Regions from separate parts of the Paenalcaligenes sp. Me131 genome, predicted to be linked through region 2. Evidence: predicted binding sites of a transcription regulator. Region 2 holds the regulator's gene; the other holds the start of a gene.

Region 1 (5,963 bases), 980 kb from region 2:
TTCACCACGTTAGCACCACCGCCTAATGGCAAGGCTTGCTGGACTAAGAAGGGGGATACGCCATCCTCAACGGGAGGTCTGGTCATAATAGTGTATGCCAGCACCGATAGACCGGCACCCGACAGTACGGCAATGGTTAAGTCTCGGCTACGGCGACGCAAGGCTTTAAAGCGCGATAGCGGGGATATATCGTCTTCATCGGTAGGCAGGCGTTTAGGTAACCAGCGCAACCCAAGCAGAATTAATACGACAGTGACTACTTCTACTGCTAATTGTGTCAAGGCCAAGTCTGGCGCTGATAGCCAAGCATAGGTCAAGCTGGTGATTAAGCCCGCAGCACCAGACAGTAGCAGGGCTGCTGGTCTATGGAACTTGGCTTGGTAGGCTGCGCCAATGGCGCAGGCAGCGCCAGCTATCCACATCACCGCAAAGAGGGGATCCATTACCGTGGATTGTTGTGGAATAAACCAAGTACCACGCAATAGTGGCAAAGCAGTAACCACCAAGGTGGATATTAGGATGAGTAGGACTTGGCGCTGTAGCCTAGGTGAGTAGGTTTTGTCGATGATGAAATCGGCAGCCGTTTCTGTCCAGCCCAAGAAGGCTTCAAAAATACGTTGGCCATCTACGCGGTACAAAATAGGCGCACGGTCTGAGCGTCCTTGTCGGTAGTTGTCCAGCAAAAACACCAATATCACCCCACCTAGCATGGCAATAATACTCATCACTAACGGGAGGTTGAAGCCATGCCATATGCGCAGACTGAAGTCTGGCATTTTTAGGTTTAGGATGGAGTGCGCTGCTACATCCAAGAAGGGGGCAACGGTGTAACCTGGAATCATCCCTACAGCCAAGCAGATCAGCACTAAGATGATGCTGGGGATTAGCATTTGTATAGGGGGCTCGTGTGGCTCACGAGGTAGGTTTTTGGCAGGAGGGCCAAAGAATACTTGCATGATGAAACGCAAGGAGTAGGCCACACTAAACGCACTGGCAATCACCGCAATCAGAGGGATGACGTAATCCCAAGAGCTGCCATTAGCAGTCTCTACGGCCTCAGCAAAGAACATTTCTTTAGAGAGAAAGCCATTGAGCAACGGCACACCCGCCATCGCCGCTGCCGCCACGCTTGCTAGTAAGGCGGTAATAGGCATGGCGTAACGTAAACCGGATAGCCTATTGAGGTTACGCGTACCCGTTTCGTGGTCCACAATACCAGTCGCCATAAATAAGGAGGCTTTGAAGGTAGCGTGGTTAATAATGTGGAAGATGGCAGCAATCAGTGCCATCGCACTGTTCATGCCTAGTAATAAGGTAATCAGGCCTAGGTGGCTGATGGTGGAGTAGGCTAAGACACCTTTCATATCGCGCTGGAAGGTTGCCAAATAGGCGCCCAGCAACAATGTAATAAGCCCTGATCCACCAATTAATATGGCCCATTCGGTGGTGCCAGCTAATACCGGCCAGAAGCGTGCCAGTAAGAAAACACCAGCTTTCACCATGGTGGCAGAGTGCAGGTAGGCCGATACCGGAGTCGGCGCGGCCATGGCTCTAGGTAACCAAATATGGAAAGGAAACTGAGCACTTTTGCTCAGTGCTCCTGCGGCGACCATTAACAAAAGTACGGGATACCACGCACTTTGACGTATGCGATCACCTGAGATGAGAATCTCACCCAGATCATAGGTGCCGGCCACTTGTCCCATCATTAGCACGCCAGCCAGCAAACAGAGACCACCACCACCCGTAATGATCAGAGACATACGGGCACCACGACGCGCATCTCGGCGGTGGTACCAGTAGGCAATTAACATGAAGGACGACAAGCTAGTCAGTTCCCAGAATACGACCAGCTGAATCACGTTTCCAGACAGCACTACCCCTAGCATCGCTCCCATGAATATTTGCAAAAATGCAAAGAACCGGCGTACAGGCTCTTGGGCGGAAAGGTAGTAGTGTGCGTAGAGTGCAATTAATGCACCCATCCCCGTGATGATGATACTGAATAGCCAGGCTAGGCCATCCATGCGCAAGTTGAAATAGATGTTGTAGGCCGGAATCCAGTCAGAGGAAAACAGTAATACCTCATTACGGGATATGGCCGGGAAGTTGACTAGCGTAAAAAGCGCACAGGTTAAGGCGACCATCCCGGCAAGCGGAGCCTGAAGTTTTCGGGAGTCAGCAGACAATAACGATGAGATCAGCCCACCAACGAAGGGGAGGGCTAGGATGACAAGCAAAGACATCGGGCTCCGGGGAAGACGAGATGTTTAAAACAGAGGAAAGGGCGATGTTCTAATAATACGATATTACTGGTAATTTCCACACATAATCTGCTAAAAAAAATGAAATTGCCCTGAACGTGCTTGATAAAGGTCAATGAGGAATTGTCCTATTGCCGTCAGAATAGTTGATGGTTGCAAAGTATTTTGTAGGTTTCTGGAGAGTTTCATGGATATTGCATTGGCACAACCCCAACAACAGCGTGCCATCAACGAGGCAACTGCTTCATTTCAAGTTCCAGAGGCGTTGATCCGACGTTTTAATAGCTCAGGCCCACGCTACACCTCGTACCCTACAGCCGACCGATTCTTGGAAGAGTTCGCGCAACAAGATTATCTCGACGCACTAGCGGCGCGTGCGAACAGCAAGCAGCAAATGCCGTTATCACTGTATTTTCATCTGCCCTTCTGTACATCGCTGTGCTATTTCTGTGCGTGCAACAAAATCATCACGCAAGATAAATCACGTTCAGCAGAGTATTTGCAGTACTTGTTTAAAGAGATGGCGATGGTGGTCCCTCATTTGGGTGACGACCGTAAAACGGGTCAGTTGCACCTAGGTGGCGGCTCACCTACCTTTTTGTCCAACGACCAAATGTCGTTGTTGATGCAAGAGGTCAGGAAGCATTTCGACTTTACCGATGACGCTGAAATCAGCGTAGAGATTGATCCCCGCACGATTGATGATCAGATGCTGGCGCATTTGGCGAGTTTAGGTTTTAACCGCACCAGTTTTGGGGTGCAGGATTTTGATGTGGCGGTGCAAGAAGCTATACACCGCATTCAGCCCTATGACATGGTGGCTAAAGCGATAGAAACCAGTAGGGCAGTGGGCTTTCAGTCCATTAATACAGATTTGATTTACGGCCTACCTAAACAAAGCGTGCAGAGTTTTAGCGCAACCTTAGATCAGTTGATTGCACTGCGTCCTGATCGTATTGCCTTGTACAACTACGCACACTTGCCGCAACGTTTTAAAGCGCAGCGGTTGATTAATGAGCAAGATTTGCCGGATGCGGAAACACGCTTGCAAATCTTCCTGATGGCCACGCAGCGCTTGTTGGATGCAGGCTATGACTATATAGGTTTGGATCACTTCGCTTTACCGGATGACGAGTTGAGTCGTGCGCGTGTAGACCAGAGTTTGCATCGAAATTTTCAGGGTTATACCACGCGTGCAGACAGCGATTTAGTGGCTTTTGGCGTATCGGCTATAGGAAAGGTGCAGGGTACGCATGTGCAAAACGATAGATCCTTAAAAGCGTACTACGCCTGTTTGGACGAAAATCGTTTGCCAGTCAGTCGCGGCATTCAGATGACGGCTGATGACGAATTGCGCGCTGAAGTGATTATGCAGTTGATGTGCAGTATGCCTGTAGACAAAGCGCTAGTTTCGCAGCGTCACGGCATAGATTTTGATGTGTATTTTGGTGATGAGTTACAGCGTTTGAGCCAGTTTGAAGAGGCTGGGCTGATCACGGTAGATGAGCGTATGCTGCGTGTGACTGACACGGGGCGTTTGTTTGTGCGAGGTATCAGTATGGTGTTTGATGCCCACCTGCATAAACGTACTACCGCGACTTACTCGCGGCTTATTTGATTGTTAAAAGTTAAAGGACTCCCTGTGTTAGAAACCATTGTTGAGCGGTTACGGTTAAAGGGTAAGGCATTATTGCCTGTGGTTCAGGGCGGGATGGGGGTAGGTGTGTCGGCACACCGTTTGGCTGGTAGCGTGGCTGCGCTAGGAGGTATGGGGACTATCTCTAGCGTGGATTTGCGCCGCCATCATCCCGATTTGATGGAACGTACACACAAGAGCAAAGACAGTAGCCTGATTGATAGGGTGAACTTAGAGGCTCTGGACAGAGAGATTCGTAAAGCCAAGGCACTGGCCAAAGAGTGTGGTGCCGTGGCAGTCAATATCATGCGTGCTGTGTCGCAGTACGCGGCGTATGTGAAACAAGCGTGCGAAAGCGGCGCTGATGCCGTGGTGGTGGGGGCAGGTTTACCGCTGGATTTACCAGAGCTTACCGCTGACCACCCTAATGTGGCGTTGATCCCTATCTTGTCCGATGCTCGCGGTATTCAGTTGGTGCTGCGTAAGTGGATGCGCAAAAATCGCCTACCAGACGCTATTGTGATCGAGAACCCGAAGTTTGCGGCAGGCCATTTGGGCTTGGCGGATATCGAGCAGATGAATGATCCCATGTACGCCTTCCCGCGCGTGTTGGAAGAAACGCGTGAGGTGTTCAAAAAACTGGATTTAGAGAAAGAAAATATCTCGCTGATCGTGGCCGGTGGTATTAACAATCCAGATCAGGTTAAAACCTTGTTGGGCCAAGGCGCTGATGCGATTCAGTTGGGTACAGCGTTTGCAGTAACGCAAGAGGGTGATGCTGACCTTCGTTTCAAGCAGGTGTTGGCGCAAGCTAAACCTGAAGATATCGTGACGTTTATGAGTGTGGCAGGTTTGCCGGCACGCGCTGTGCGTACACCGTGGCTAGACTCTTATTTACATAAAGAGTCCAAGCTGCAAGCGGTTGCGCAAGAGCGTGCATGCTCCGAGGGCTTTGATTGTTTGGCGCATTGTGGTCTGCGTGACGGGGTTGCACGCAGTGGCCAGTTTTGCATTGATAGACGTTTGGCCTACGCACTAGAAGGCGATGTGGATCGTGGTCTGTTCTTCCGTAGCTCGGAAAAGCTGCCATTTGGCGATCAAATTCGTTCCGTGCGTGACCTGATGGAGTATTTGTTGCAAGCGGTGCGCGTAGACGTACCAGCGCACGCCTAAGTCGCTATTTGGCTATTACTGTCTCGTGTGGGGCAGTAGTAGCCTCTATGGGGCTTCCGCGCTCGTAGAGTTGTTGGGCTTGGGTGGAGTCCAGTTTGAAATTAGGGCCATCAAACGTGGCCTGAGGGCTGCTGGCCATTTTTTGTAAAAAGCTTTCCCAAGGCTGGGATACAGGCTTAGGGGCTTCCGTTACTTTGCGCAGCACGCGCGACGGTGTCTGCTTTTGCTCTGGGGAGTAATGCGCGACATCAAATTGCCCCGTCATAATACCGATTTCACGTAATACAGCAAATGCCTGCACAGGATTGCGGAATTGTCGCGGCTGGCGGCTTTTGCTGGTGATCAGAATAGCAGTCTGGGCAGAGCGCATTTGGATCTGGATAAAGAATGCGTCACCTTGCCCTTTCACAATGACATTGGTGACGCCGCCCGCTTGGGTGGCTGCACGCAATTGTGGCAGAGTAAAAGATTGCAGGGTACAGGAGGCCGACAGGGTGCTCATTGGGTGATCAAAATAACAGTGAAAGTTGTGACAAGTGCACATTATGCCGTGTATCGCCTGTTTTCGCATCTTCCGGCAAGCAGAAGCCCCCGTATGTGTGCTAGGGGGATATAATGGAAGATTGTTTATTTAGCGTACCGGTCCTTTCATATGACAACGACTATTATTGAAAATCTTCCAGTAGGTCAAAAAGTAGGTATTGCCTTCTCTGGTGGTCTGGACACCAGCGCGGCTTTATTGTGGATGCGCAACAAAGGCGCGATCCCTTATGCTTACACCGCGAATCTGGGTCAGCCTGATGAGTCGGACTACGATGCTATTCCACGTGCTGCCATGAGTTACGGCGCCAAGGATGCTCGCTTGGTGGATTGTCGTATGCAATTGGTTG
Region 2 (5,963 bases):
ACCGTTCTACCCTGTCCATCAGTCAGACGACCATCATCCAATACCTGCAGCAAGATGTTAAACACATCGGGGTGTGCTTTTTCTACCTCATCCAGCAAAATCACACTATACGGTTTACGACGCACAGCTTCAGTCAAGTAACCGCCCTGCTCGTAACCCACATAGCCCGGAGGCGCACCAATCAGTCTGGCTACCGAGTGTTTCTCCATGAACTCTGACATATCAATACGAATCAAATGATCTTCAGAGTCAAACAAGAATGCCGCCAAGGCTTTGGTCAGCTCGGTTTTACCCACGCCGGTAGGCCCTAAGAACAGGAACGAACCATAAGGTTTAGATGGGTCAGCCAAACCAGCACGTGAACGTCGGATCGCATCCGCCACCAACGACACAGCTTCGTTCTGACCTACCACACGCTCCTCAAGGTGCTGCTCCATGTTCAGCAGTTTTTCACGCTCACCTTGCATCATGCGAGACACAGGAATACCGGTTGCACGTGATACCACCTCGGCAATTTCCTCAGTACCTACCTGAGTACGTAACAGCTTAGGTTTGTCTTCCAGCTTGTCTTTAGACTGTTCGGCAGTAGCCAAACGGCCTTCTAACTCGGGCAACTTGCCGTACTGCAGCTCAGCCAATTTATCAAACTGACCTTTACGTTGCAGTTCAGCCATTTCCGCTTTGAGCTGCTCAATTTCTTCCTTGATAGACTGCGTACCTTGTACAGCCGCTTTCTCGGCTTTCCAGACTTCCTCAAAATCGTTGTACTCGCGTTGCAAACGCTCCAGCTCTTCTTCAATGGTGGCCAAACGACGCTGTGACGCATCGTCAGTTTCTTTACGCACGGCTTCACGCTCAATTTTGAGCTGAATCATGCGGCGATCTAGCCTATCCATGACTTCAGGTTTTGAGTCAATCTCCATACGAATACGCGCAGCCGCTTCATCGATCAAGTCAATCGCTTTATCCGGCAAGAATCGGTCGGTAATGTAGCGGTTAGACAGCTCAGCAGCAGCCACAATCGCTGGGTCAGTAATGACCACACCGTGGTGCAACTCATAACGTTCACGCAAACCACGCAGAATCGCAATGGTGGACTCTACATCAGGCTCATCCACCAGCACTTTCTGGAAGCGACGCTCTAACGCGGCATCTTTCTCTATGTACTGACGGTACTCATCCAAGGTCGTGGCACCTATACAGTGCAGCTCACCACGGGCCAGCGCTGGTTTCAGCATATTGCCGGCATCCATCGCACCTTCGGCTTTACCTGCACCAACCATGGTATGGATTTCATCAATAAAGAGAATGGTTTTACCCGCGTCTTGAGACAATTCTTTCAAGACAGCTTTCAGACGCTCTTCAAACTCACCACGGTATTTAGCACCCGCTAACAAGGCGGCCAAATCCAGTACCAACACACGTTTGTTTTTCAGGTTCTCAGGCACTTCGTTATTCACGATACGCTGAGCCAACCCTTCCACAATTGCTGTTTTACCTACACCTGGCTCACCAATCAGCACAGGGTTGTTTTTGGTTCTACGTTGCAAGATCTGTATAGAACGACGGATCTCATCGTCCCTACCAATCACCGGGTCTAACTTACCCAGACGAGCACGCTCAGTCAGGTCTGTGGTGTATTTGGACAACGCTTCTCTATTGGCATCGCCTTCTGCGTCACTCACCGATTCACCACCGCGCACAGCATCAATCGCGGCAACCAACGCTTGCTCGTTTAGACCAGCTTCTTTTAATAAGCGGCCAGCCTGCCCTTTATCTCGGCTTAATACCAACAAAAATAATTCGCTGGCAATATAGGTATCACCACGTGAGGTGGCTTCTTTTTCCGTTAATGCCAACGCACTTTGTAGTTCGCGGCTAATATTTAAATTCACATCCCCAGATGAAATCTGAGGTAATGCATCAATTGCTTTTTTAACTTCGGCTTGTAAACGCGGCACGGCCACACCTGCACGCGCCAATAGACTGCCTGCTCCGGAATCCACGTCAGCCAACAATGCAGCCAATACGTGTACAGGTTCCAGATAAGAATTGCCCTGTTGCAATGCCAAGCTTTGCGCATCAGCCAAAGCCTGTTGAAATTTTGTCGTTAATTTATCAATTCGCATGTTGCCTTACTCTAGGTAATGTGCAGAATCTTGCGATGAGTATTCACAGACTGCACCAGTTTAATTTCGCTTGACTTATAGATGATGACATCTGGCCAAACTTCAAGAGCCTGTTAAAATCATTTATGTGTTTATTTGCATTTTCTTACATTTATTGCAACCCACTAAAATAAAAGAAAAAGCAAAATCCTTGATGTTTCAAAAAGAGCTTTTAAATACGCTAGAATACTAACTATGGCACTTCACTCCGAAGTGCGAATTTTATGCTGCGTTTGAAAATAAGCTCTCATTACGGTCTTTGTACCTAACTGTTTTCAACCGCAGACGCTTTCTATGCAAAAACGAATCTCTGTCAGTCACGATGCTATACGTTGCTCATCCTGCATGCTGAATGAAATCTGCTTGCCGCTGGGGATGTCCAACCACGACCTGCAGAAACTGGATGAACTGGTCAAAGAACGCATACGTTTGACCAAAGGCTCTGTCCTGTTCCACCTTGATGATGAAGTAGACGCCATCTATGCCTTGCGCACAGGCAGCATCAAGACACAACTGGAAGACGCATCCGGCCAAGTGCAGATTACTGGCTTCTTGCTGCCGGGCGAAATTATTGGCATGGATGGGTTATTAAATAACCGCCATGTCTCTCACTCTATCGCACTGGAAGACAGTGAGGTCTGTGTGATGCCGTTGAACGAGCTAGATAAGCTGTCATTGCAGCTTCCCATCTTGCAACAACAACTGCGTCGCCTAATGAGTAAGGAAATCAACCGTGCTCATACCCTGATCATGAACTTGGGCGCATTACGCTCTGAACAGCGTCTTGCCGCTTTCTTGATCAACCTGTCGCAACGCTTGTCTACCTTGGGCTACTCCCCTTACCAGTTCATTTTGCGCATGAGCCGTGAAGAAATTGGTAACTTCTTGGGCCTAACACTAGAAACGGTTAGCCGTCTGTTCTCACGCTTTGCCCGTGAAGGCTTACTGCGTATACAACAACGCGAAGTCATGATCCTAGACCTGCCTGCGCTGCAAGCAATGGCTGGGGTAGACTGCTAAGCCACAGACCTATTGGCAAGCCTTCAACGTCGCAACGCTTAAGGCATCATAAAAAAATCCCACGTAACAACGTGGGATTTTTTATTGCTGCGTAGTGGCTTTACTCTGCTTCTACTACGGCAGGAGCCTCAGGTGCTTGATCTCTGGTCACCACCAAACCACGCTTCTGCCCGCCATCACTAATCTCTTCGCTTACCCCTGTAGGTTGCAATACCAAAGCGATAGTGATCGCGCAGCCAACCATAGCCACAAATGGGCCCGCCATGAGAATCCACGGCCAAGGCTCTTTAAACCACGGTTGCGTATCCAATTCCTGATCTATTGCATTTGCCATGATAGGTCCTTTATCGTGTGCGCCTTAGCGAGGCACATAAAATCGTGTTTTCTCACTGATGAATTCTTCACCAGACTCAGCGTTTGCGGGTTTTCGAGCAGTAATCACAATATCGTGCATACCTTCTTTCAAACCAGCTTCTACCGGAACCCGTACGTGTACAGGAATCAACTCGTTCGTTGCTGATGGTACGACTATTTCTGCACTACCGCTGTTCACTGTACTAATCGTGATACCTGGGAAACCTTCAGCCTCTAACTCAATACGCATAGGCTGCTCGGACTTGTTCATCATTTGCAGTCTATAGATATTCTCTATGTAGCCGCCAGGAATCTCACGCCCCATTACCCCACGATCACGGATGACATCCATATGCAGATCATTACGGGCTACCAGCGAATAGGCCGCTGCCACAGTAATAAGGCTCAAGATTGCAATATACACCAAGATACGAGGCCTAAACATGTGTCGGCGTACCTGAGACTGGCTCAAACGCTCGGTAATAGCGCGACCAGAGGTATAGCGAATCAGCCCTTTGGGGTAATCCAGTTTCTCCATCACATCATCACAGGCATCGATACAGGCCCCACACCCAATACACATGTATTGCAGCCCTTCTCGAATATCGATGCCGGTCGGACAGACCTGTACACAGAGCGTACAGTCTACACAGTCCCCTAAGCCCGCTTCTTTGTGGTCTACCTTTTTAGAACGTTTACCACGAGGCTCACCACGCACGTGGTCATAACTCACCACAAACGTGTCGTCATCCACCATCACGCTTTGGAAACGTGCGTACGGGCACATGTACTTACAGATTGCCTCACGCAGAAAGCCTGCATTCCCCCAGGTAGCAAAACCGTAGAAGAACAACCAGAACCACTGCCATGGACCCAATGTGAAATCTAGAATCTGCGCGCCTAACTCGCGAATAGGTGCGAAGTAACCGATAAATGTAAAACCAGTCCACAGCGCAATCACTATCCACAAGAAATGCTTTGTGGCTTTGAGACGCAGTTTTTTAGCACTCCAAGGAGCCTCATCCAGACGGATGCGAGCCATACGGTCGCCTTCCACCTTGCGTTCAACCCACATGAAGATTTCGGTATATACCGTTTGCGGACAGGCGTAACCACAGAACAAACGCCCTGCCATTGCGGTAAAGAGAAACAGCGAGAATGCCGACAAAATCAGCAGCACAGTCAGGTAAATAATATCCTGTGGCCACATCACAATGCCGAACAAATAGAACTTCCTCGTACCCAGATCAAACAAGACGGCTTGGCGTTCATTCCACTGCAACCAAGGCAGACCGTAATAAATAATCTGGGTGAGGAATACAAGGGCGATTCGCCAATTGGCGAACACCCCTTTTACCGATCGAGCATAGATCTTCTGATTAATGTCGACGACCTTCACAGCATGAGCGGACGCTTTAGCTGTCACCGGCTTGGAGGAACTAGGTGGCCGCCATTCCGGTACCTGCTCTGTATTTCCTTCGTCTGGATGACGATGGGGAGCGTCACTACTCATGCTACACCTCAACTTACAATAATCACATCACAATGCTTACTTGGCTGTGCTGTTGCTTAAGCCCCAAACCCAACCGGCCAACAAGCGAATCTGCTCTTCAGTCAGACGGTTTTTCTGGGCTGGCATCTGGTTATCACGACCGTTCAAAATACCTTCAACAATCACGGCCTCTGAACTGCCATACAGCCAGTTACCGCTAGTCAGGTCAGGAGCCCCCAACAATTGATTGCCTTTAGCATCCGCGCCGTGACATGCAAAACATGTTTGTTCAAACAGTTTTTTGCCAGACGGTACACGAGATTGGTCATGAGCCAAGCTGTTCAAGGAACGCACATACTGAGCGATGTCAGACGCTTCACCTGGAGTCAACACACCTTTGTGTGCTGTCATGATGCCGCGACGACCTTCAGTAATGGTGTGCAGGATATCCTCAGGCTTACCACCCCACATCCAGGTACTGTCTGTCAGGTTAGGGAAGCTTGGGCTACCTTGAGCATCAGAGCCGTGACACTGCGCACAGTTGTTCAAGAACAAACGTTGGCCAATGGCACGAGCTTCTGCATCGTCAGCGATTTCATTCAAAGGCATTTCACGGAAACGTGCGTACGTTGGTGCTAAACGCTCGTTAATTTGCTCTTGTTGTGCCTGCACTTCTTTAGCGGATGAGTAACTCAACATCCCCTGATAGCTACCCAGACCTGGGTACATAATCAGGTAGCCCAGTGCAAAGATACACAACAATATGTACATAACGGTCCACCAGCGTGGCACGTTAGTGTTGAGCTCCGTGATGTTGCCGTCCCACACGTGGGACGACTCTTGCTCTTCCATGGAAGGAGACAGCCAAGCACGCTGCGTCCATAACAACCACAGACAGAAGGCAATGCCCAACAGAGCAATAGCGGAGA

The links. The regulator FNR, encoded in region 2, switches genes on or off when oxygen is low (the NO sensors DNR and NnrR bind a similar motif). The targets are predictions, from matches to a motif close to TTGATNNNNATCAA.
Region 1: the regulator FNR is predicted to act here: its motif matches at 2,367-2,380, upstream of hemN (oxygen-independent coproporphyrinogen III oxidase).

The regions. Positions count from the first base shown of each region.
Region 1 covers NZ_JBKQGY010000001.1:1,135,843-1,141,805, reverse strand. The annotation lists gene ACLPHM_RS05490 (monovalent cation/H+ antiporter subunit A) at 1-2,246, opposite strand, end outside; gene hemN (oxygen-independent coproporphyrinogen III oxidase) at 2,452-3,882, shown strand; gene ACLPHM_RS05480 (NAD(P)H-dependent flavin oxidoreductase) at 3,907-5,073, shown strand; gene ACLPHM_RS05475 (hypothetical protein) at 5,078-5,575, opposite strand; gene argG (argininosuccinate synthase) at 5,726-5,963, shown strand, end outside.
Region 2 covers NZ_JBKQGY010000001.1:152,207-158,169, reverse strand. The annotation lists gene clpB (ATP-dependent chaperone ClpB) at 1-2,129, opposite strand, end outside; gene fnr (fumarate/nitrate reduction transcriptional regulator Fnr) at 2,463-3,188, shown strand; gene ACLPHM_RS00800 (hypothetical protein) at 3,289-3,522, opposite strand; gene ccoG (cytochrome c oxidase accessory protein CcoG) at 3,547-5,055, opposite strand; gene ccoP (cytochrome-c oxidase, cbb3-type subunit III) at 5,092-5,963, opposite strand, start outside.